3 regions of the Mesorhizobium sp. WSM4833 genome follow, and region 2 is predicted to be linked to each of the others. Evidence: riboswitches for the same ligand, from Rfam matches in the RefSeq annotation. Region 2 holds a riboswitch; each other region holds the start of a gene.

Region 1 (6,418 bases), on a different contig from region 2:
AGCGGCCGCGACAGATGCGGGATCATCAGCCCGACGAAGCCGATGACCCCGGCGACAGAGACCAGGATCGCCGTCGAGAAGGCGGCGACGAGAAACGTCATTCGGCGCATGCGCGCCACTGGCACGCCAAGGCTTTCGGCGGCGTTTTCGCCGGCCAAGAAGGCATCGAGCCGGCGGTGGTTCCACAGCGCGTAAGCCAGAATGGTGCCCGCACCCAGCGCGCCCAACCAGATATTGTCCCAGCGCGCCAGGCCAAGGCCGCCCATCGTCCAAAACAACACGGAGTGGGCGGCGCGCTGGTCGCCGGCAAAGACCAGGTAGTTGGTCAAGGCGGTGAACATGAAGGACACGGCAAGGCCGGCGAGGATCAGCCGCTCCGGCCCTTGGCCCCTCACCCGCGCGACCAGCAGCAGGACGACGCCGGCGGCCAATATGCCGCCGGTGAAGGCCGCGACCGGCAACGTCCAGATGCCAAAGCTGTCGCCGAAGACGGTGATGACGGAAACAGCACCGGCGGCGGCGCCCGACGACAGGCCGAACAGGAACGGATCGGCGAGATCGTTGCGGGTCACTGTCTGCAGCAGCGCGCCGACTACGCCGAGGCCCGCGCCGACGCAGATGGCCAGGATCGTGCGCGGCAGCCGCAGATCGACGACGATCTTGCCGACCGGCCCGGACACGTCGTGCCCGCCTAAGCCGATTGCGCGGCCAAGCGCTGCTACAACGTCGGCCAGCGGGATCAGCGTCGAGCCATAGGCGATCGACAGCAGAGCGAGAGCGGCGATCGCCGCCGCTCCCGCCAGCATGGCCAACGCAAATGCCGGATGGCGCAAGCTCAAAATGCTTCCGGGTGCATGGCCTTGGCGATCTTGTCGATCGCTTCGATGTTGGCGGGTCCAGGCGTCAGCTCGGCGTAGCGGAGGGCGACGAAGCGCTCGTTCTTGACCGCGTCGGTCTCCTTCATGGCCGGATGCGCTTTCAGGAAATCGAGCAGCTTCCTGTAGCCGCCACCGTCCTGGTAATCGAGCAGGATGAGGAATTGCGGATTGCGCGACGCCACCGTTTCCCAATCTGTGTTGCCCCAGCTGGTGTCCATGTCAGCCATGATGTTGTCGCCGCCGGCGGCAGTTATCATGGCGCTGGGGATGGCGAACTTGCCTGCGGTGAACGGCTTGTCCTCGCCGGAATCGTAGAGGAACACCCGCGTGCCCTTGGCGCTGCCGACCTTGGCGGTGATGTCGGCGAGCTGCGCCTTCCAGCCAGAGACAAGCTTTTCCGCCTCTGTCTCCTTGCCGAAGATCTTGCCCAGCTTTTCGACGTCGCCATAGAGCAGGTCCATCGAGGCGGCGGGGCGGCTCTTGTCGAGATGGACGCAGCTTTCCGTCAGCACCAGCGTCTTGATGCCGTGCGGGGCAAGCGTGTCGGGCGTCACCTCGCCACCCGGCTTCATGCCGTAGTACCAGCCGGCGAAGAAGAAATCCGGCTCGACGGCCACGAGGTTTTCGAGCGTCGGATATTTCGGCGCCAGCTCCGGGATCGAACCCTGCTCTGCCTTGAATTCGGAACCGACCTTGTACCATCCGGTGATGCCCGTCAGGCCGACGATTGACGGCTGCAATTTCAGCGCGAAAGCCATCTCGGCCATGTTCAGATCATGGATGACAGCGCGCTTCGGCGGCGCGTCGAAGGTCAGCGGCTTGCCGCAGCTGTCGACGGTTACCGGGAAGGCGAAGGCGGTCGAGGTCAGCAGCGAGACGGCAAGCGAAAAAGCGAGGCGTTTCACGGGTATGCTCCTTGTGGGTGGGATCGGGTCGACTATGGAACGGCTTCAATCACGACGGCGGCGCGGCACGGTTCGGAACCTCGAACACCGTCAACTCTCGATCCTCGGTCGGATGGCGCAGGCGCAGCACATCGATGCCGAAAATCTCGCGGATCAGCTGTTGGGCCAGCGCTTCGCGCGGTGCGGCGAGCGCTTGCAGACGGGCATGGTTCATCACCGCCACCCTGGTGGCGAAGGGTGCTACCAGCGCCAGATCGTGCAGCACCGCGATCACCGTCATCTCAAAGCCTGCCACGAGGTCGAGCAGTTCGCCGCGGGCGCGCGGGTCCAGATGGTTGGTCGGTTCGTCGAGGAACAGGATTTTGGGCTGCTGGGCGATGGCGCGCGCCAGTTGGGCGCGCTGGCGCTCGCCGCCCGACAGCGAGCCGACGGTGCGGCCAAGCAGCGGCAGCAGGCCGGTCCGGCGCAGCGCATCGACGACAATGTCGCGTTCCTCGCGCCTGCGCCTCAGTCCGGCGTGCGGGACCCGGCCAAGCTCGACATAATCGATCACCGCCAGCCGTGGATCGGGCTGGTCGGTCTGGCCGACAACGGCGATATGCAGCGCCCGCTCGGCGGCCGAAATCCTGTCCAGCCGCCGCCCGCCAAGCTTCACCTCGCCGGAACTTGGCCGCAGCATGCCCGACAGCATGCGCAGCAGCGTCGTCTTGCCGGCGCCGTTGGGACCGATGATGGCAAGGCGATCGCCAGCGGCCACCGAGAAGCTGACCGCCTGGACCAGATTCCGCCCATTCGCCATGGCACAGAGGTCATGGGCTTCGAGAAGCGCTGCGCTCATCGGCTGCAGCCCGCCGGATTGCGGGGACGGCAAAGCGTGCGCATGGTGATGCGATGATCGATGGAGCCGTCCAACTTTCCGTCACTTTCCAAAACTGGCGACGGAAGGAAGCTGGCGAAGCGGCCGACAAGACCGGGACTCGCGTTTCCTCCCGGCACACCCCGTCCGGTCAACTCAGTGATGGCAGGTCTCCTGGCTCGCGGGTCGTTGCGCCATCCTGCCTTCCCAGCCTTGCCGGCCAGTGGCATTCACGGATTTTGCTAGCCGCTTACAGTTGCGGGGGCAGCCACGGCCTCGACCTGAACAGGCCTCACCGTGTTCCCTTTTCACCCCTCGCCTTTCGGCTCGGGGACCATCACCACTTCAGCGTAGATTTCCACCAAACGCTTCGCAATGGATTTCTCGGACGAAGTGGTGGGCCAGCTAACGGAAACAGGCATTGCACGCTCACTTTATGTAATAACATAACATTCTTAGGAGATGACGCGGCCCGCTGTCAAGCGAAAGCCCATGGGATCGGCGCAGATTGCACGGAATGCGCAATTTCGATCAAACTGGCCGCGCCAGGAAACGCCAAGATGATCCGGCCAATGCGAAAAGGAGCCCCATGAACCCGACCGAGAAAGCGCTGTGGTTCGTCGAGAGCCATCTGCCGGAGGCGATCTCGCTTGACGATGTCGCGCAAAGCAGCGGCGTGTCGCGTTTTCATGTGACGCGCGCCTTCGGCGCCGCAACCGGCCGCTCGGTGATGGGTTACATGCGCTCACGCCGGCTGACCGAGGCGGCGCGCAAGCTGGCCGGCGGAGCGCCCGACATCCTCGCCGTCGCGCTCGACGCCGGCTACAACTCGCATGAGGCGTTCACCCGTGCCTTCCGCGATCAGTTCGGCACCACGCCGGAACTGGTGCGCGCGCAAGGCTCGACCAACAACCTCGACCTCGTGGAGCCGATCCTGATGGACCAGTCCTTCCTCACCAATCTCGAACCACCGCGCTTCGAGACCAGCCGGCCGTTCCTGATCGCCGGCCTCGGCGAACGCTACAGCTGTGAAACCAGCGCCGGGATTCCGATGCAGTGGCAGCGTTTTGCACCCTATATCGGCAACATCCCCGGCGAGATCTCAGGCGTTTTCTACGGCGTGTGCCTTAACGGCGACGACGCGGGCAATTTCGACTATGTCGTCGGCGTCGAAGTGTCCGGCTTTGCGGATCTGCCGAAGGACTTCTATCGGGTGCGGGTGCCGGCGCAGAAATATGCGGTGTTCTCGCACCGCGAGCACATCTCATCCATCCGCCGGACGATCAACACGATCTGGAACAGTTGGCTGCCCGACTCCGGTCACGAAATCGCGGATGCACCGGAATTCGAGCGCTATGGACCGGAGTTCGATGCCCACAGCGGCAATGGCGGGCTGGAGATCTGGGTACCGGTGAAGGGGTAGCTCGATCACGCCATCGGCAGCGCCGGCCAGCGATCGATGACCTTTCCGCCGGAAAACACGGCGATCGACCCGAATTGCTGCAGCACGGCCTCGCTCTGCGTCGGCCTTAGAAACGCGTAGTCGCCTGGCCTTGCGGTCGCATCGGCAGGCAAGCCCATGAATTGCTGGTTGGAGGACAGGCCGAGCAGGCCGTTCGTCTTCATGCCTTGGGGGAAGACCGGCTCGGCCATCCACTTGCCGCCATAGAGATAGCAGCCCTTGCGCGGGAAGCGGCCGAGCGCCTGCAGCAGGCGGGTGACGGCCGGCGGGCCAGGCAGCATCGGCTCGACCACTTTCAGGATCGGCGTAGCGATGAAAGCCGCCGGCTGGAAGCCGTCGAGGCCTGGCGTATCGAAGTCGCTGGGCAGCACGAAGGCCGAGCCCATCGACACTTCATTGGCCGCGCCGCCACGATGAAGCAGTGCGGTCTTGCTGCCGCCGATGTTGAGGATACGGCGCTGGTCGGCGCCGAGACAGGCGACGAACGCCGCAGCCTGCGCCGACGCCTCCGCCAATGCCTTTGCCGGTCCGCCGAAAAGGCCGGGAATGAGCGGCGCATGCGCCTCGTAGGCCATGACGCCTTCGCAATGCAGCCGGGCCGGCAACGCGCTCAACGCCTTCGACAAGGCCGCGGGATCAGCAAAGCCGCCGCGATGCAGCCCGACATCGATCTCGAAAGCGATGCGCAGGCCGATGCCGAGTTCGTCAGCGAGAGCACCGTATTCCGCCAGTCTCTCCTCGCTGTCGATCAGCCAGCAGACACGCGACCAGTCGGCATCATCCTTCACCAGCGCAGCCCTTGCCGCACCGATCGGCATCGGCTTGCCGTAGAGCAGATCGGCATCCGGAAACGCCTTCAGCACCGCCTCGCTGATCGGCGGGTGGAAGGTCATGAAGCGCTCATGGCGAAGCGCCTTGCCTATATGCGCAAGCAGCGGCAGGCAGGCGAGCGATTTGTCGACCAGCCGCACGGCCAGGCCGGGATCCAGCCTCCCTTTTACCAGGGCAATGTTTCCGTCCAGCCGATCGCGGTCGAGCAGCAGGCAGGGTCGGAAGATGCCGGCGGTCTTCAGCGCATCCGAGAGGGTGGAAAAATAGGTGCTCATCATTCGATGCCGAACAGGCCGGCCATGTAGGGCGACACGAAGCGGTTTTCCGGATCGATGTCGCGGCGCACCGCCATGGCATCATCCCAGCGCGGGTAGAGCTTTTTCAGCTCCGCCGCTTTCAGGCTGTGCATCTTGCCCCAATGCGGCCGGCCGCCATGTCTGCGGAAGATCGGCTCTGCCGCCCGCATGAACGGCAAAGGATCGTTCGCGGCATCGTGGTGGATGGCGATGGAGCAGGTCGGCCTGTTGTAGAAGGGCGATAGCCAGAACTGATCGGGCGCGACCGAGCGCACCTCCATCGGGAAATAGACCTCGGGAAAACGCTTCTCGGTCAGCTCGATGATCTCGGCCAGCGCCTTCGGCCCTTCCTCGAACGGCAAATGATATTCCATCTCGTTGAACTTGGTCTGCCGGTCGCTGGCATAGACGTTGAGCCAGTCCTGCACGTAGTCCTCGGCGGGAAATTTGGCGGCCGCCGATCGGATCAGGCGGCCACGCAGCGATGGCAGCCAGGCAAGTGAAGTGCGCAGCCTGCGCAGTGTCCTCAAACCCGCCTCGTCCTCTTCCGGCGGCCGCGTGGTGGGTGCGGCATCGCTGAAATCGCTGGCGATGAACTGCGCATAGCCGGAAAACGGAATGTAGTAGAATTCGGCCGAGCGATGCGCGGCCATCATCGCCTCGAAATCACGCAGCATCTCGGTGATCGGCAGCACATATTTGCGGCGGCGCAACCGGTAGGTCGCGATGTTGTTCAGCGTCACTTCGGTGAGCACGCCGAAAGCGCCGAGCGCAACACCGATGGCGTGGATCATGTCCCGATCCCCTGCCCGCTTGAAGTCGCGGACCTTGCCAAGCCCGTCGACGATCTGCACCGTCTCCAGCTGCGTGTGATAGGCGCCGAGCGTCGGTCCCGAGCCGTGCGTGGCTGTGCCCAGCGCGCCGCCGATCGCCTGGCGGTCGATATCGCCCATGTTGGGCAGGCCCTGGCCAATGCCTTGCAGGATGTGCATGAGCGGGCCGAGCCGGGTCCCTGCCCGCACCCGCGCCTGATGTTTTTGCGCGTCGTGCGAGACCAGCCCTTCCAGTCTCTCCAGGGACAGGATCGTGCCCTGCGATTTCACCAGCGGTGTGAAGGAATGACCGGCGCCGGCAACGCGCACCGGGCCAGGCGCGCTCCGGACGAGATCACCGAGTTCACCGGCATCGCC
Region 2 (6,418 bases):
GAGGAATGGTCGCAGCTTGCGGCTGGGCGGTATGGCTATTTTGTCGATGTCCGCCACATGCGACGCAGTCAAATCGACACCGACGCTCTTGATGGGTCGACCTCGCCGCCGATATCTCGATAGTGCCAGTGCTCAGGCGGCATCTGCAAGCGTTGATCCCTCGCGTCTGTCGGCCGCTGGCCCTGTGAGGCAGAAGCTCACGGACAAAACCGCCTTCCTCCATTTCGAGGCCGAAATCATCCGTCCTCGGACCAGAATCGGCGTCCCAAATCGTGCCCCGCCGCTCAGCCGTCCAGCGGCCTTCGGCTGGACGACAAGGGTGGACTCGCACGCGTCGACCGACGTCTTCGCGGCTTTTCGCTGCCGTCCTTTCTGCCTCAAATTATCCGCGAGGCCCGCGGGTCACATGTTTGCCGTCACAGTGGCCCAGCGGCCTGCGCCTGCACTTTCTCCCGCAGCGCGCAGGCTGCAGCGATCATGTTGATGAGGGCAGGGCGGACCTCTTCCCATTTCCTTGTTTTGAGGCCGCAGTCCGGATTCACCCACAGTTGGCCGTCCGACAGTCGCTCGCGAGCCAGTTGGGCAAGATGCAAGATCTCGCCGATCTCGGGGACACGTGGCGAGTGAATGTCGTAGACGCCGGGACCGATTTCGTTCGGATATTTCGACTTGGTGAAGGCGTCCAGCAGTTCCATTTTGGAGCGCGACGTCTCGATTGAAATCACGTCCGCGTCCAGTTCAGCAATCGAGTCGATGATTTCATTGAACTCCGAATAGCACATGTGGGTGTGAATTTGAGTCGCGTCCTCTACACCCGTCGAGGCGAGCCGGAAGCATTCGACAGCCCAGCCGAGATAATGCTTCCACTCGGACTTCCGCAGGGGCAAGCCTTCGCGAAACGCAGCCTCATCGATCTGGATCACTCTTGCGCCAGCTCTTTCGAGGTCGGCCACTTCATCGCGCATGGCGAGTGCAATCTGGCGGCAGACCTCGGCGCGAGGTACGTCGTCGCGAACAAAAGACCAGTTAAGAATCGTCACTGGGCCCGTGAGCATGCCCTTCACCGGCTTTTTCGTCAGCGACTGGGCAAATTGCCACCAGAGAACCGTCATCGGATTGGGCCGCGATACGTCGCCGAAGATGATGGGAGGGCGCACGAGCCGGGAGCCGTAACTTTGCACCCAGCCATGCTGGGTGAAGGCGAGGCCGGACAACTGCTCGCCGAAATGCTGCACCATGTCGTTTCGTTCGAACTCGCCATGTACCAGCACGTCGAGCCCGATCTCCTCCTGCCAACGGACGGCCCACTCAGTCTCCTTCTTCAGGAAGGTCTGATAGTCGATATAGCTCAGCCGACCCTTCGCATGAGCGGAGCGTGCCCTGCGCACCTCGGGCGTCTGCGGGAAGGACCCGATGGTCGTCGTCGGGAACAACGGCAGGGCGAGCGTGTCAGCCTGGACTCTCGAGCGCTTGGCAAATGCGCTCTTTCGTTGCTTCATGGCGCCGTCAATGCTGCTGACTCGCCCGCGGACGAGCGGATCATGGGCCTTTGTCGACATTGCGCGCGCGGCGGCCGCCTCATCAGAAGCCTTCAGCCCGCCTGTTACGGCCTCCCAGCCTTCGGACAAGGCTTGGGCCAGCACGAGCAGCTCTTCAGTCTTCTGGGCGGCGAATGCCAGCCACGAACGGACGTCTACAACGAGCGCGGTCTCCATCCGCAGGTCCATCGGCACGTGAAGCAGCGAGCAGGAAGGCGCAATTTCGACGCGGTCGAGCGGCCAACCGGCGATGACCGGCTTGATGCGGTCGAGAATGGCGGTCAGGTTCGCGCGCCAGACATTGCGGCCATCGATCAAGCCAAGCGAGAGCACCAGATCCTTCGGTGCGAGCCGACCAATCGTCTCCAATTGCTCGGGAGCGCGCACGAGGTCGAGATGCAGGCCCGCCAGGCCCAGCGAAACCGCGGTCTCGAGATTGTTTCCCAACGGCCCGAAATAGGTAGCCAACATAATTTTCAACTTGGGCGCGGCATTCGACAGCTGGCCGTAGGTGAATTCGAAGGCAGCTCGTTCGTTCGGGTTAAGGTCGAGCACAAGCGCCGGCTCATCAATCTGCACCCAGTCGGCCCCCGAGAGTTCCAGCCTCTGCAGGAGTTGCTCGTAGACGGGCAGCAGCCGCGGTAGCAGCGCTATGGGATTAAAGCCCTGATCGGGAGACTTCGCCAGCTTGAGGAAGGTCACCGGTCCAAGGATGACCGGGCGTGTATGGATGCCGAGCTCTTTTGCCTCCAGAAAGTGATCGACTGGTTTGGTTGACGAGAGGGCGAAGGTCTGATCGTCGCCCAGCTCCGGCACGATGTAGTGGTAGTTCGTGTCGAACCATTTGGTCATTTCCATCGCGGTTACGCGCTGCCCCTGAACTGCATGCCCGTGACTGGCCTGTCCGCAACCCGCGGTATCGCCTTGCGTGCCGCGCGCCATCGCGAAGTAGATGTCGAGCGGGACCTCGCCGCCCGTCCAGCCGTAACGAGCTGGCACGGCGCCGACCATTGCCGCGGTGTCGAGCACATGGTCATAAAGTGAGAAATCGTTCGACGGGATTTTCGACACGCCGCGGTCGTGCTGCTCGCTCCAACTGGCGGCACGCAGTGCCTTCGCCGTCGCCAGAAGGTTGGCAGCAGACGATTTTCCGGACCAGTAGCTTTCGAGAGCGAATTTCAGTTCTCGCCGGCGACCGATACGCGGCACGCCAAGCGTTGCTATGGGAACTTGCTGGGAGACATTCATTCCATACCCCGATGGTTGGGGCGGGGGGCAAGGAAGGCGCTAGCAGGCCGGCATCAACGCCGAGCTGCCGCAGCCACCAGACACCCCGCCTGTGGACGTTGTTTACCGAGGCAGGTCTCCTGGCTCGCGGGTCACAGCCTCTGCCCCGTCTTCCCGGGGCATTCGCCCCAATGACATTGTTGGGTTTGGCTCGCCGCTTACAGTTGCGGGGGCAGCGCCGGCATGTACCGGCTTCCCTCTTAGCTCCGCTACGGCAACGCCTTGCGGAGAACCACGACATGCGAACAATCGCAGCAGCCCAATTTCTTGTCAATTCCGTATAAAGAAATGTTTATGTGTTTATGTGAATTGTTCGCCTGCGGCTTGTTCCACGTCCCATGTCGCCGTAGAGCTGAGCATTCTGCGGCTCCGATGTTTGCAGACTGTGGCTCGCCCCTCGGGCAATCTGCCTCTTGTACGATCCCGTCTCAAAACGACTTCGTCAAAGGGCGCGTGTTGGCCATTCATCATCGGGCGGCAGTACTGGCCCGAAGTGCGCCAATGTTCCTGAGCCTCAACAATCAGAAATTTGGAGAAAAACCGGCATGCTTCTCGGACTGGTACGCGTTCGATTTACACGCGCTTGCCTGGACAGCCTGCAAAAGGGAAAGGTGGGCAATACGTGGCCGAGATGCTGCCCTACAACAACCCCGCCTGCTCAGCCTCGCGGCGCAAATTTTGCCGTGGCCGGGGGCCGATCTGCTGGATCACCAAGCCGGCCGCCAGTGAGCCAAGGTCGCCGCAGGTTTGCAGGTCGCGGCCTTGCGTATAGCCATGCAGGAAGCCGGCGGCATAGAGATCGCCGGCGCCCGTCGTGTCGACCAGTTCCTTGATCGCGGTCGCCTTGATCACCACGGTCTCGTCGCCGCGCACGATGACAGAGCCTTTTTCCGAGCGGGTCACGGCGGCTATCCGGCAATCCTTGCGGATCTGCGCCAGCGCCTCGTCGAACGAGGATGTCTGGTAGAGCGATTTGATCTCGTGGCTGTTGGCAAAGACGATGTCGACCGTGCCCGAACGCATCAGCTCGAGGAATTCGTCGCGGTAGCGGTCGACGCAGAACGAATCCGACAGGGTCATCGACACTTCGCGGCCCGCCGCGTGCGCCAGCTTCGCCGTCTGGCGGATTGCCTCCTTGGCGCGCGGCGGGTCCCACAGATAGCCTTCGAAATAGGTGACCTTGGCGCCAGACGCCTTGTCGGCCTCGACATCCTCAGGGCCAAGCTCGACGCAGGCGCCGAGATAGGTGTTCATCGAGCGCTCGCCGTCGGGCGTGACGAAGATCATCGAGCGCGCCGTCGGCGGCTCACCCTTGAGCGGCGTGGTGTCGAAGGCGACGCCCTGCGCATGGATGTCGTGGGCGTAGATTTCGCCCAGCGCATCGTTGGAGACCTTTCCGAAGAAGGCGGCGCGTCCGCCGAAGGAGGCGACGCCAGCCGCCGTGTTGCCGGCGCTGCCACCCGAGGCCTCGATCGCCGGTCCCATGTGGCTGTAGAGCAGCTCGGCGCGCTTGGTGTCGATGAGGTTCATCGCACCCTTGATGATGCCGTTTGTCTCGAGAAAAGCGTCGTCGCACTGGGCGATGATGTCGACAATGGCATTGCCGATGCAAAGCACGTCATAATCCGGCATCAATGTCTCCGCCTTGGAACCTGCCGGCTTTCTGCCACGCCCGACCGGGTGTTTCTTATGAGTGTGGAATGGGTCGCCCTATGCCGACGCGTCCAATACCGGCGCCTCACGCGGCTGCCGGTCCTGCCTCTCGCAACAGCTCGTCAGCTCTGTCCGTCTTTTCCCAGCTGAACTCCGGCTCTTCGCGGCCGAAGTGTCCGTATGTCGCGGTCTTGCGGTAAATCGGCCGTAAGAGATCAAGCGCCTTAATGATGCCTTTCGGCCGGAGATCGAAAAGCTCAAGGACGGCGCGCTCGATCCTCTTTTCATCAATCTTTGCGGTTCCGAATGTATTGACGAGGACAGAGACCGGCGCGGCGACACCGATCGCGTAAGCAAGCTGAACCTCGCAGACCTCCGCAAGGCCGCTGGCAACGACGTTTTTTGCGACGTGCCGCGCCGCATAGGCGGCCGATCGATCAACCTTCGACGGGTCCTTGCCCGAAAAGGCGCCACCGCCGTGACGCCCCATCCCGCCGTAGGAATCGACGATGATCTTGCGTCCGGTGAGCCCGCAGTCGCCGCGCGGCCCACCGACCACGAACCGGCCTGTTGGATTGACCAGGAACCTTATCCTCGTCGTATCCAGGTCGTCGTGAGGCAAGACCGGCCTTATGATCTCCTCAATGACGCCTTCGCGGACCGTGGCTTGTGAGACCTCCTCGTCATGCTGCGTCGACAGGACTATGGTATCAAGCGCTACCGGGCGCAAACCCTCATAGCGGACGGAGACTTGAGATTTAACGTCCGGGCGAAGCCAGCCAAGGCGTCCGGTTTGGCGCACCTCTGCCTGTTTTTTTGTCAAATCGTGAGCAAGTTGGATTGGCAACGGCATCAATGTTTCGGTCTCGTTGCACGCGTACCCGAACATGAGGCCCTGATCCCCTGCTCCCTGATCGAGATCCTGCCCTCGTCCCTCGTCGACGCCCTGGCTGATGTCGGGCGACTGCTCGGTCAAGGCCAAAATCACGGCGCAACGACGGCCGTCAAAGCCGATCGCATCGTCGTCATATCCAATGTCCAAAATGATATCGCGGGCAACTTGGCTGTAATCGATCTGCGTGTGGCTGGTGATCTCGCCAGCCAGAACGACCATCCCTGACTTCACCAACGCTTCACAAGCAACTCGGGCCTTAGGATCCTTGCGAAGGATCGCATCAAGCACGCCATCTGAGATATTGTCGGCCATCTTGTCGGGATGTCCCGCGCCGACGGATTCGGAAGAGAACACGAATTGTCTGGTCATGGAATGTCCTCGCTTCAAACGTTGGAATTGGATGTGACAGTTGATCCGGCCGCCTTACCTGTCGGAGATGCCAGGCACGTCGAACGCAGCGCAGAAATCGGCAACGTCTCTGCGCACGCGGGCATGGACGTCCGAATCATCGGGCTGGCGGCAAACCAGGTCGATGAAGGCTGCGATCTGCACCATCTCCGCCTCGCGCATGCCCACAGACGTTACTGCTGGCGTGCCTAAGCGTATGCCGCTGGTGAGCGCGGGATGGCGCCGGTCGCCCGGCACCATGTTGAAGTTCGTAATGATCCCTGCTTGCGACAATCGCTCGGCATAGTCTTTCCCAGACAGCGGCCGGTCCCTAAGATCAAGGATCAGCATGTGATTGTCAGTGCCCCCAGTGACGAGTTCATAACCTCGCTCCAGAAGCGCCTGGGCCAGAGCCTTGGCGTTGTTGACGATCTGCTGACCGTACACACGGAAGGATGCATTGCCTGCTTCGTGCAGAGCGACAGCAAGCGCGGCAATCGTATTCATGTGCGGTCCGCCCTGGAGGAGAGGGAACACGGCACGGTCTATGCGTTTGGCCAGATTGTGTTTGCTCTTGGAATGGTAGAGCGCCTGATAGCGGTCTTCATTCCTTGACAAGATGAAGCCACCGCGAGGGCCGCGGAGCGATTTGTGAGAG
Region 3 (6,418 bases), on a different contig from region 2:
TTTCGATGCCGGGTTCGGCGCCTGAGGCGAAAGCGGTCGCGGTGATGATGGCGGCGGGCTTCAGCGCCGTCAGTGCTGTTTCCACGAAGGCGAGGGAGGTTGGGTCCTTGAGGCTGGAGACGAAGATCGGGACTGGGTCGATGCCGCGCTGCCGCAGCGCTTCAACAAGCGCATCGATGGGCGCGACATCGGCGGCCAGCAGCATCGAGCGATAGAACAGGATGGGGATGATAGGAGCGTTGACGTTGTAAGCGCCAGCATTCGATAAGTCCCGCTTCTCCACAACTCCACTTCCAGGCACGTAAAAACCAGCTTTCGGCACCACCACCGGGCCGATAACTTCCGCATCCGACCCCGCCAGCCGCGCCAATTTCCGCACCAGTGCGCTCATATTCGCCGGGCCGCCCTCGCGGAAATAGTCGAGCAGGCCGTCCAACTCCTCGCGCGGCAGCGTCGAGGCTTCGATCAGGCGCAGATCCTCGTCGCGGCATTCACCGGGCAGCAGCGCCAGTTTTATGCCGCGTTCGCGGGCGGTCGAGGCAAGCTGGTCGCAGCCGTAGCGCCACCAGTCATAGCCGCCGAGGATGCGCACGAGGATGATCTTGGCATGGCGGGCGACGCTGTCGACCCAGAGGTCGACGGACATGGGATGGCGCAGGTCGCGCAGTGCGGCCAGCCGCATCGAGGGCAGGCGGTCGGCGTCGGCCTTCCACGCTGCCGCCAGTCCGGCGAGGTCGCTGTCGGTGAAGGACAGCGCCACGATATCCGCCGGCGTCTGCCGCAGATCGACCGGCTCGGCGAGGTCGTCGAGCGAGGCGGATGTCGTGGTGAGGATGTGCATCGCGACCCGTGTCCGAAATCAGCCGGCGAGTATACGCTCGATCGCCGGACGGTTCAGCCGCTTCAGGCCGATGACGACGAGGCGCGAACGGCGGTCATCCTCAGCGGTCCAGGCACGGTCATAGTAATGATTGACGCGCGGCCCGACGGCCTGCAGCAACAGCCGCATCGGCTTGCCGCCGACCTCGACGAAGCCTTTTACACGCAGCACGTTCTCTTCTTCTGCGACCGTGGCGACGCGTTTTGCCAGTTCATCGGGATTGGCGACCGAGGCTATGTCGACAATGAAGGTGTCGAAGTCGTCATGCTCGTGGTCGAAGGCGCCGTCATGATGGGATTTGCGGTTCTCGATGTCGTCCTCGACGGCGAGACCGAGCCCGAGCAGCACGGAGGGATCGACCTTGCCATGCGAGGTCGGCACGATCTTCACTGCGCGGGCGGAGTGTTCGCCAATGATGGCATTGGCGCGGGCGGTGCCGGCGGCGTCCATCAGGTCGCTCTTCGACAGGATGATCAGGTCGGCGCAGGCGATCTGGTCCTCGAACAGTTCTTCCACCGGATCGTCGTGGTCGAGCGTCTCGTCCCCGGCGCGCTGCGCCTGGAGGGCCTCCATGTCGTTGGCGACGCGGCCTTCGGCCAATGCCGGCCCGTCGACCACGGCGATGACGCCATCGACGGTCACCCGGCTTTTCACGCTCGGCCACTGAAAGGCCTGGACCAGCGGCTTGGGCAGTGCCAGGCCCGAGGTTTCGATCAGGATATGGTCGACCTTCGGCGTCAGCGACAGGATTTGGTCGAGCGCCGGGACGAAATCATCGGCGACAGTGCAGCAGATACAGCCATTGGCCAGTTCGACGATGTTTTCCTCCGGACAGGTATCGATGCCGCAACCTTGGAGAATCTCGCCGTCGATGCCGATGTCGCCGAATTCGTTGACGATGATGGCAATGCGCTTGCCGCCGGCGTTTTCCAGGAGATGGCGGACCAGCGTCGTCTTGCCGGCGCCGAGGAAGCCAGTGACGACGGTGCAGGGAACGCGGGATACGGAAGTGGTCATGGTCAATCCTTCAGCATGTCGATGGGTGGAATGCGGGCCACGAGGCCGCGCTTGAGGCTATCGGGGCGGCCACGCCACGGGATCAGGCCATCTTTCGAGGTGGCGAAGAGCTTTGCGCCTGTCACGAGGTCGGCGCCGCTGGTCGCGGTCAGGTCGCCGAAGACATAGCTCCAGCAGCCGTCGCGCAGGATCGCGGCGCTGAGGCGCCGCTTGCAATTGCCAAGGCATTCGACGCTGCGGATGCGGATATCGTCGCCAGCGGCGGCGCGGCGCGTGTCGTCCGTCAGCAACTCGCCGGCGCGGGGATGAGCGTCGGAGCCGGTCTCATTGCGGCAGGAGCCGCAGACGATGATGGTGACGCCGGCCAAGGCATCATCATGGCCGGACGAAATATCCGCTGTGCCAGCCGAAAAACTGCTGTCGTGGTCCAAAGATCGGGCTCCTTGCCCGGAAACCCGCCGGGCGATCGGATTCTACAGTCGCAGACGGCAGGTCTCCTGGCTCGCGAGTCATCGCCTTGGGTAGCCGCCTTCCCGGGAATTCCCAGTGGTTTTCGGCCTTGGCTCTTCGCTTACAGTTGCGGGGACAGCCGCGGATTTGGGATTTTGCCCCGCACCGCATTCCCTCTTAGCCCTTGCCGTTGCGGGCAAGGGACCATCTGGAACCGGATTTAGGCTTTTGCGGGCGGCGGTGTCAACGCGAGCTTACGACACGGCTATGTCGGCCAGCGCCGGCCCCAAATCCCCGGCAGGCGTCACTTCGATGCGTTCGAGCCCGAGCCAACCTTGCATCAGCTTCAATTCCTCGAACAGCTCCGCAGCGGTTTCAGGCGGCGCACCGGGCTCCGCATAGGCTGCATGGACGCGCAGTATGCTGGCCGGGCGATCGGCCTTGAGGTCGACGCGTGCCACGATCCTGTCGCCGAGCAGGAACGGCAGGACATAATAGCCATACTGCCGCTTGTCGGCAGGTGTGTAGATCTCGATGCGGTAGTGGAAATCGAACAGCCGCTCGGTGCGCGAGCGCTCGAAGACGACCGGATCGAAGGGTGCCAGCAAGGCGCGGGCCTCGACTTTGCGCGGCAGACGGGCGTCCCGGTGAAGATAGGCCGGCTTGTCCCAGCCTTCGACACGCACCGGCAGCAACTCGCCCGTTTCAACCAGTTCCTCCAACCGGCCTTTCATATCGGCCGGCGACAGGCGGAAATAATCGCGCAAATCGCCTGAAGTCGCCACGCCGTGGGCGCGGGCGGAAATGCGCAGCAATTCGCGGTGCGCGTCCTCAGGCGTCGGCACCGGCAGATCGAGGATCGCCTGCGGCAGCACGCGCTCGGGCAGGTCATAGAAGCGCTCGAAACCGCGGCGGTGCGCCGTGGTGATGCGGCCGGCCCAGAACAGCCATTCGAAGGCGTGTTTGGCATGGCTCCAGCCCCACCAGCCGCCCGAACCTTTCTGGCCCTCCAGCGCGGAAGCGGCGATCGGGCCGCGTTCGGCGACCTCGCGGTAGATCTCTTCGATGTAGGCGGCGTGCTCGCGGCCCCATTTGGCGAGACCCAGATACATTTCCTCGCCCCGCTCGGCGCGCTGCATGCGCCAGCGCATCAGCGGGTATGTCTCGACCGGCAGGAAGGAGGCCTCGTGCGCCCAATATTCGAAAACCATGCGCTTGCGCGTCACGGCCGCGTTGTCGAGCAGAGCGAGCGGGTAGGGGCCAAGGCGCGAATAAAGCGGCATATAATGAGCGCGCACCACCGCGCTGACGGAATCGATCTGCAATAGGCCGGTGCGGGAGAGCGTGCGGGCAAAATGCCGGCGGTCGGGCGTGCCGGTCGGGCGAGGATCGAGGAACCCCTGGGCGGCAAGGGCGATGCGCCGGGCCATCGGGAGCGAGATCTTTTCCTTCATGCAGGTATCACTTTGACGTGTTTTGACCGAGGGTCGAATGGCTGATTCCAACCCATGCTAGCAGGGTTTTGGCGGCATCCATGTCAGGAGAGAAAAGTGGAGTAAAAAGCGAAGGAAATCAAACAGGAGCGGATCGGACCAGTTTGCCGCGATATGCCGTCCAGGTCGATGTTTTGAACAAGGTTTGACTTGCTTCGCTGGAAGTGCTGCGCTAACCCTCGCCGCGTTGCAGCATAGGCCCTTAAAACGGTTCAGCGGTTAAACTGTCACGCTTCCGCATTAGGGTCCGGTGCTGTAATCAACGTGGATTGGCGCCAACGGAAAGCCGAGCATGAACGCACTCTTGAGCTCATACCTGCCCATCGTCCTGTTCATAGGCGTGGCGCTGGTTGTCGGCCTGGCGCTGCTGGCCGCGCCCTTCCTGGTGGCCTACCGCAATCCCGATCCCGAAAAGCTTTCCGCCTACGAGTGCGGTTTCAACTCGTTCGACGACGCCCGCATGAAGTTCGACATCCGTTTCTACCTGGTGTCGATCCTGTTCATCATCTTCGACCTGGAAGTAGCCTTCCTGTTTCCGTGGGCGGTGTCGTTTTCGAAGATCGGAATGCTCGGTTTCTGGTCGATGATGGTTTTTTTGGCGGTGCTGACCATCGGCTTTGCCTATGAATGGAAAAAAGGAGCGCTGGAATGGGATTGAACGACAGTTCAGGCACCCTCGTCGCGCCGAAGCCCAAGGGCATCATCGATCCCAACACCGGCAGGCCGGTGGGGGAGGACGATCCCTTCTTCCTCGAGATCAACAATGAGTTGGCCGACAAGGGCTTTCTGGTCACTTCGACCGAGGCGCTCATCACCTGGGCGCGCAGCGGGTCGCTGATGTTCATGACGTTCGGCCTCGCCTGCTGCGCGGTCGAGATGATCCACACCTCGATGCCGCGCTATGATTCGGAGCGGTTCGGTGTCGCGCCACGCGCGTCTCCGCGCCAGTCCGACATCATGATCGTCGCCGGCACGCTGACCAACAAGATGGCGCCGGCGCTGCGCAAGGTCTACGACCAGATGCCGGAGCCGCGCTACGTCATCTCGATGGGCTCCTGCGCCAATGGCGGCGGCTATTACCACTATTCCTATTCGGTGGTGCGCGGCTGCGACCGCATCGTGCCGGTCGACATCTATGTGCCCGGCTGCCCGCCGAGCGCCGAAGCGCTGCTCTACGGCATTCTTCTCCTGCAGAAGAAGATCCGCCGCACCGGCACGATCGAACGGTAAATCCATGACCGCATCCCTGAGCGAACTGTCGAACTATCTCGGCGAGAAGCTGATCGGCCGCGTGAACGAGGCTGATATCGCCTATGGCGAACTCACCATCCATGTCGAGCCGCGCGATCTGGTCGAGGTGATGACCTTCCTGCGCGACGACGCGCGCTGCCAGTTCATCTCGATCATCGATGTCTGCGGCGCCGACTATCCGTCGCGGGCCAAGCGTTTCGACGTCGTCTATCACCTGTTGTCGCCGAAGCAGAATGTGCGCGTCCGCGTCAAGGTGCAGGCCGACGAGGAAACCATGGTGCCGTCGATCACCGGCGTCTATCCCGGCGCCGACTGGTTCGAACGCGAGACGTACGATCTCTACGGCGTTTTGTTCTCAGGCCATCCCGACCTGCGCCGCCTGCTGACCGACTATGGCTTCGAAGGCCATCCCTTGCGCAAGGATTTCCCGCTGACCGGCTTCGTCGAGGTGCGCTACGACGACGAGGCCAAGCGCGTTATCTATGAGCCGGTCGAGCTCAAGCAGGAATTCCGCAATTTCGATTTTCTGTCCCCGTGGGAAGGTACGGATTACGTGCTGCCGGGTGACGAGAAGGCAAAGCAGTAAATGGCTGAAACCTCCGTCCGCAACTTCAACATCAATTTCGGCCCGCAACACCCCGCGGCGCACGGCGTTTTGCGCCTTGTGCTGGAGCTGGACGGCGAAGTCGTCGATCGCGTCGATCCGCATATCGGACTGCTGCATCGCGGTACCGAAAAGCTGATCGAAGCCAAAACCTATCTGCAGGCGGTGCCCTATCTCGACCGGCTCGACTATTGCGCGCCGATGAACCAGGAACATGCCTTTGCGCTGGCCGCCGAGCGTCTGCTCGGCATCGAGGTGCCGAAGCGTGGCCAGGTGATCCGCGTTCTCTACAGCGAGATCGGTCGCATCATGTCGCACATCCTCAATGTGACGACGCAGGCGATGGACGTCGGTGCGCTGACGCCGCCGCTGTGGGGCTTCGTCGAACGCGAAAAGCTGATGGTGTTCTATGAGCGCGCCTCCGGTTCGCGCATGCATGCCGCTTATTTTCGGCCCGGCGGCGTCCATCAGGACCTGCCGCGTCAACTGGTCGAGGACATCGGCAAGTGGATCGACCCGTTCCTGAAGTCGATCGACGACCTCGACCGGCTGCTGACCGGCAACCGCATCTTCAAGCAGCGCAATGTCGATATCGGCATCGTCTCGCTGGCGGATGCCTGGGCCTGGGGTTTTTCGGGCGTGATGGTGCGTGGCTCGGGTGCAGCCTGGGATCTGCGCAAGTCGCAACCCTATGAATGCTATTCGGAGATGGATTTCGACATT

Evidence for each region. A riboswitch is a leader RNA that binds a small molecule or an ion and turns the genes downstream of it on or off. The one in region 2 is predicted to bind cobalamin.
Region 1: linked by a shared signal. The riboswitch ahead of AC0L2D_RS13065 (ABC transporter ATP-binding protein) and the one ahead of metE (5-methyltetrahydropteroyltriglutamate--homocysteine S-methyltransferase) in region 2 are both predicted to bind cobalamin.
Region 3: linked by a shared signal. The riboswitch ahead of AC0L2D_RS01655 (DUF1636 family protein) and the one ahead of metE (5-methyltetrahydropteroyltriglutamate--homocysteine S-methyltransferase) in region 2 are both predicted to bind cobalamin.

The regions. Positions count from the first base shown of each region.
Region 1 is NZ_JBVVQG010000006.1:4,040-10,457, reverse strand. It holds gene AC0L2D_RS13075 (FecCD family ABC transporter permease) at 1-806, opposite strand, end outside; gene AC0L2D_RS13070 (ABC transporter substrate-binding protein) at 836-1,783, opposite strand; gene AC0L2D_RS13065 (ABC transporter ATP-binding protein) at 1,833-2,621, opposite strand; cobalamin riboswitch at 2,787-2,993, opposite strand; gene AC0L2D_RS13060 (AraC family transcriptional regulator) at 3,229-4,062, shown strand; gene AC0L2D_RS13055 (alanine racemase) at 4,068-5,207, opposite strand; gene AC0L2D_RS13050 (D-arabinono-1,4-lactone oxidase) at 5,207-6,418, opposite strand, start outside.
Region 2 is NZ_JBVVQG010000020.1:22,737-29,154, forward strand. It holds gene metE (5-methyltetrahydropteroyltriglutamate--homocysteine S-methyltransferase) at 417-2,762, opposite strand; cobalamin riboswitch at 2,879-3,077, opposite strand; gene AC0L2D_RS28395 (adenosine kinase) at 3,465-4,457, opposite strand; gene metK (methionine adenosyltransferase) at 4,564-5,742, opposite strand; gene AC0L2D_RS28405 (serine hydroxymethyltransferase) at 5,797-6,418, opposite strand, start outside.
Region 3 is NZ_JBVVQG010000001.1:323,185-329,602, reverse strand. It holds gene cobN (cobaltochelatase subunit CobN) at 1-841, opposite strand, end outside; gene cobW (cobalamin biosynthesis protein CobW) at 860-1,897, opposite strand; gene AC0L2D_RS01655 (DUF1636 family protein) at 1,900-2,328, opposite strand; cobalamin riboswitch at 2,368-2,571, opposite strand; gene AC0L2D_RS01650 (winged helix-turn-helix domain-containing protein) at 2,602-3,801, opposite strand; gene AC0L2D_RS01645 (NADH-quinone oxidoreductase subunit A) at 4,133-4,498, shown strand; gene AC0L2D_RS01640 (NuoB/complex I 20 kDa subunit family protein) at 4,489-5,070, shown strand; gene AC0L2D_RS01635 (NADH-quinone oxidoreductase subunit C) at 5,075-5,677, shown strand; gene AC0L2D_RS01630 (NADH-quinone oxidoreductase subunit D) at 5,678-6,418, shown strand, end outside.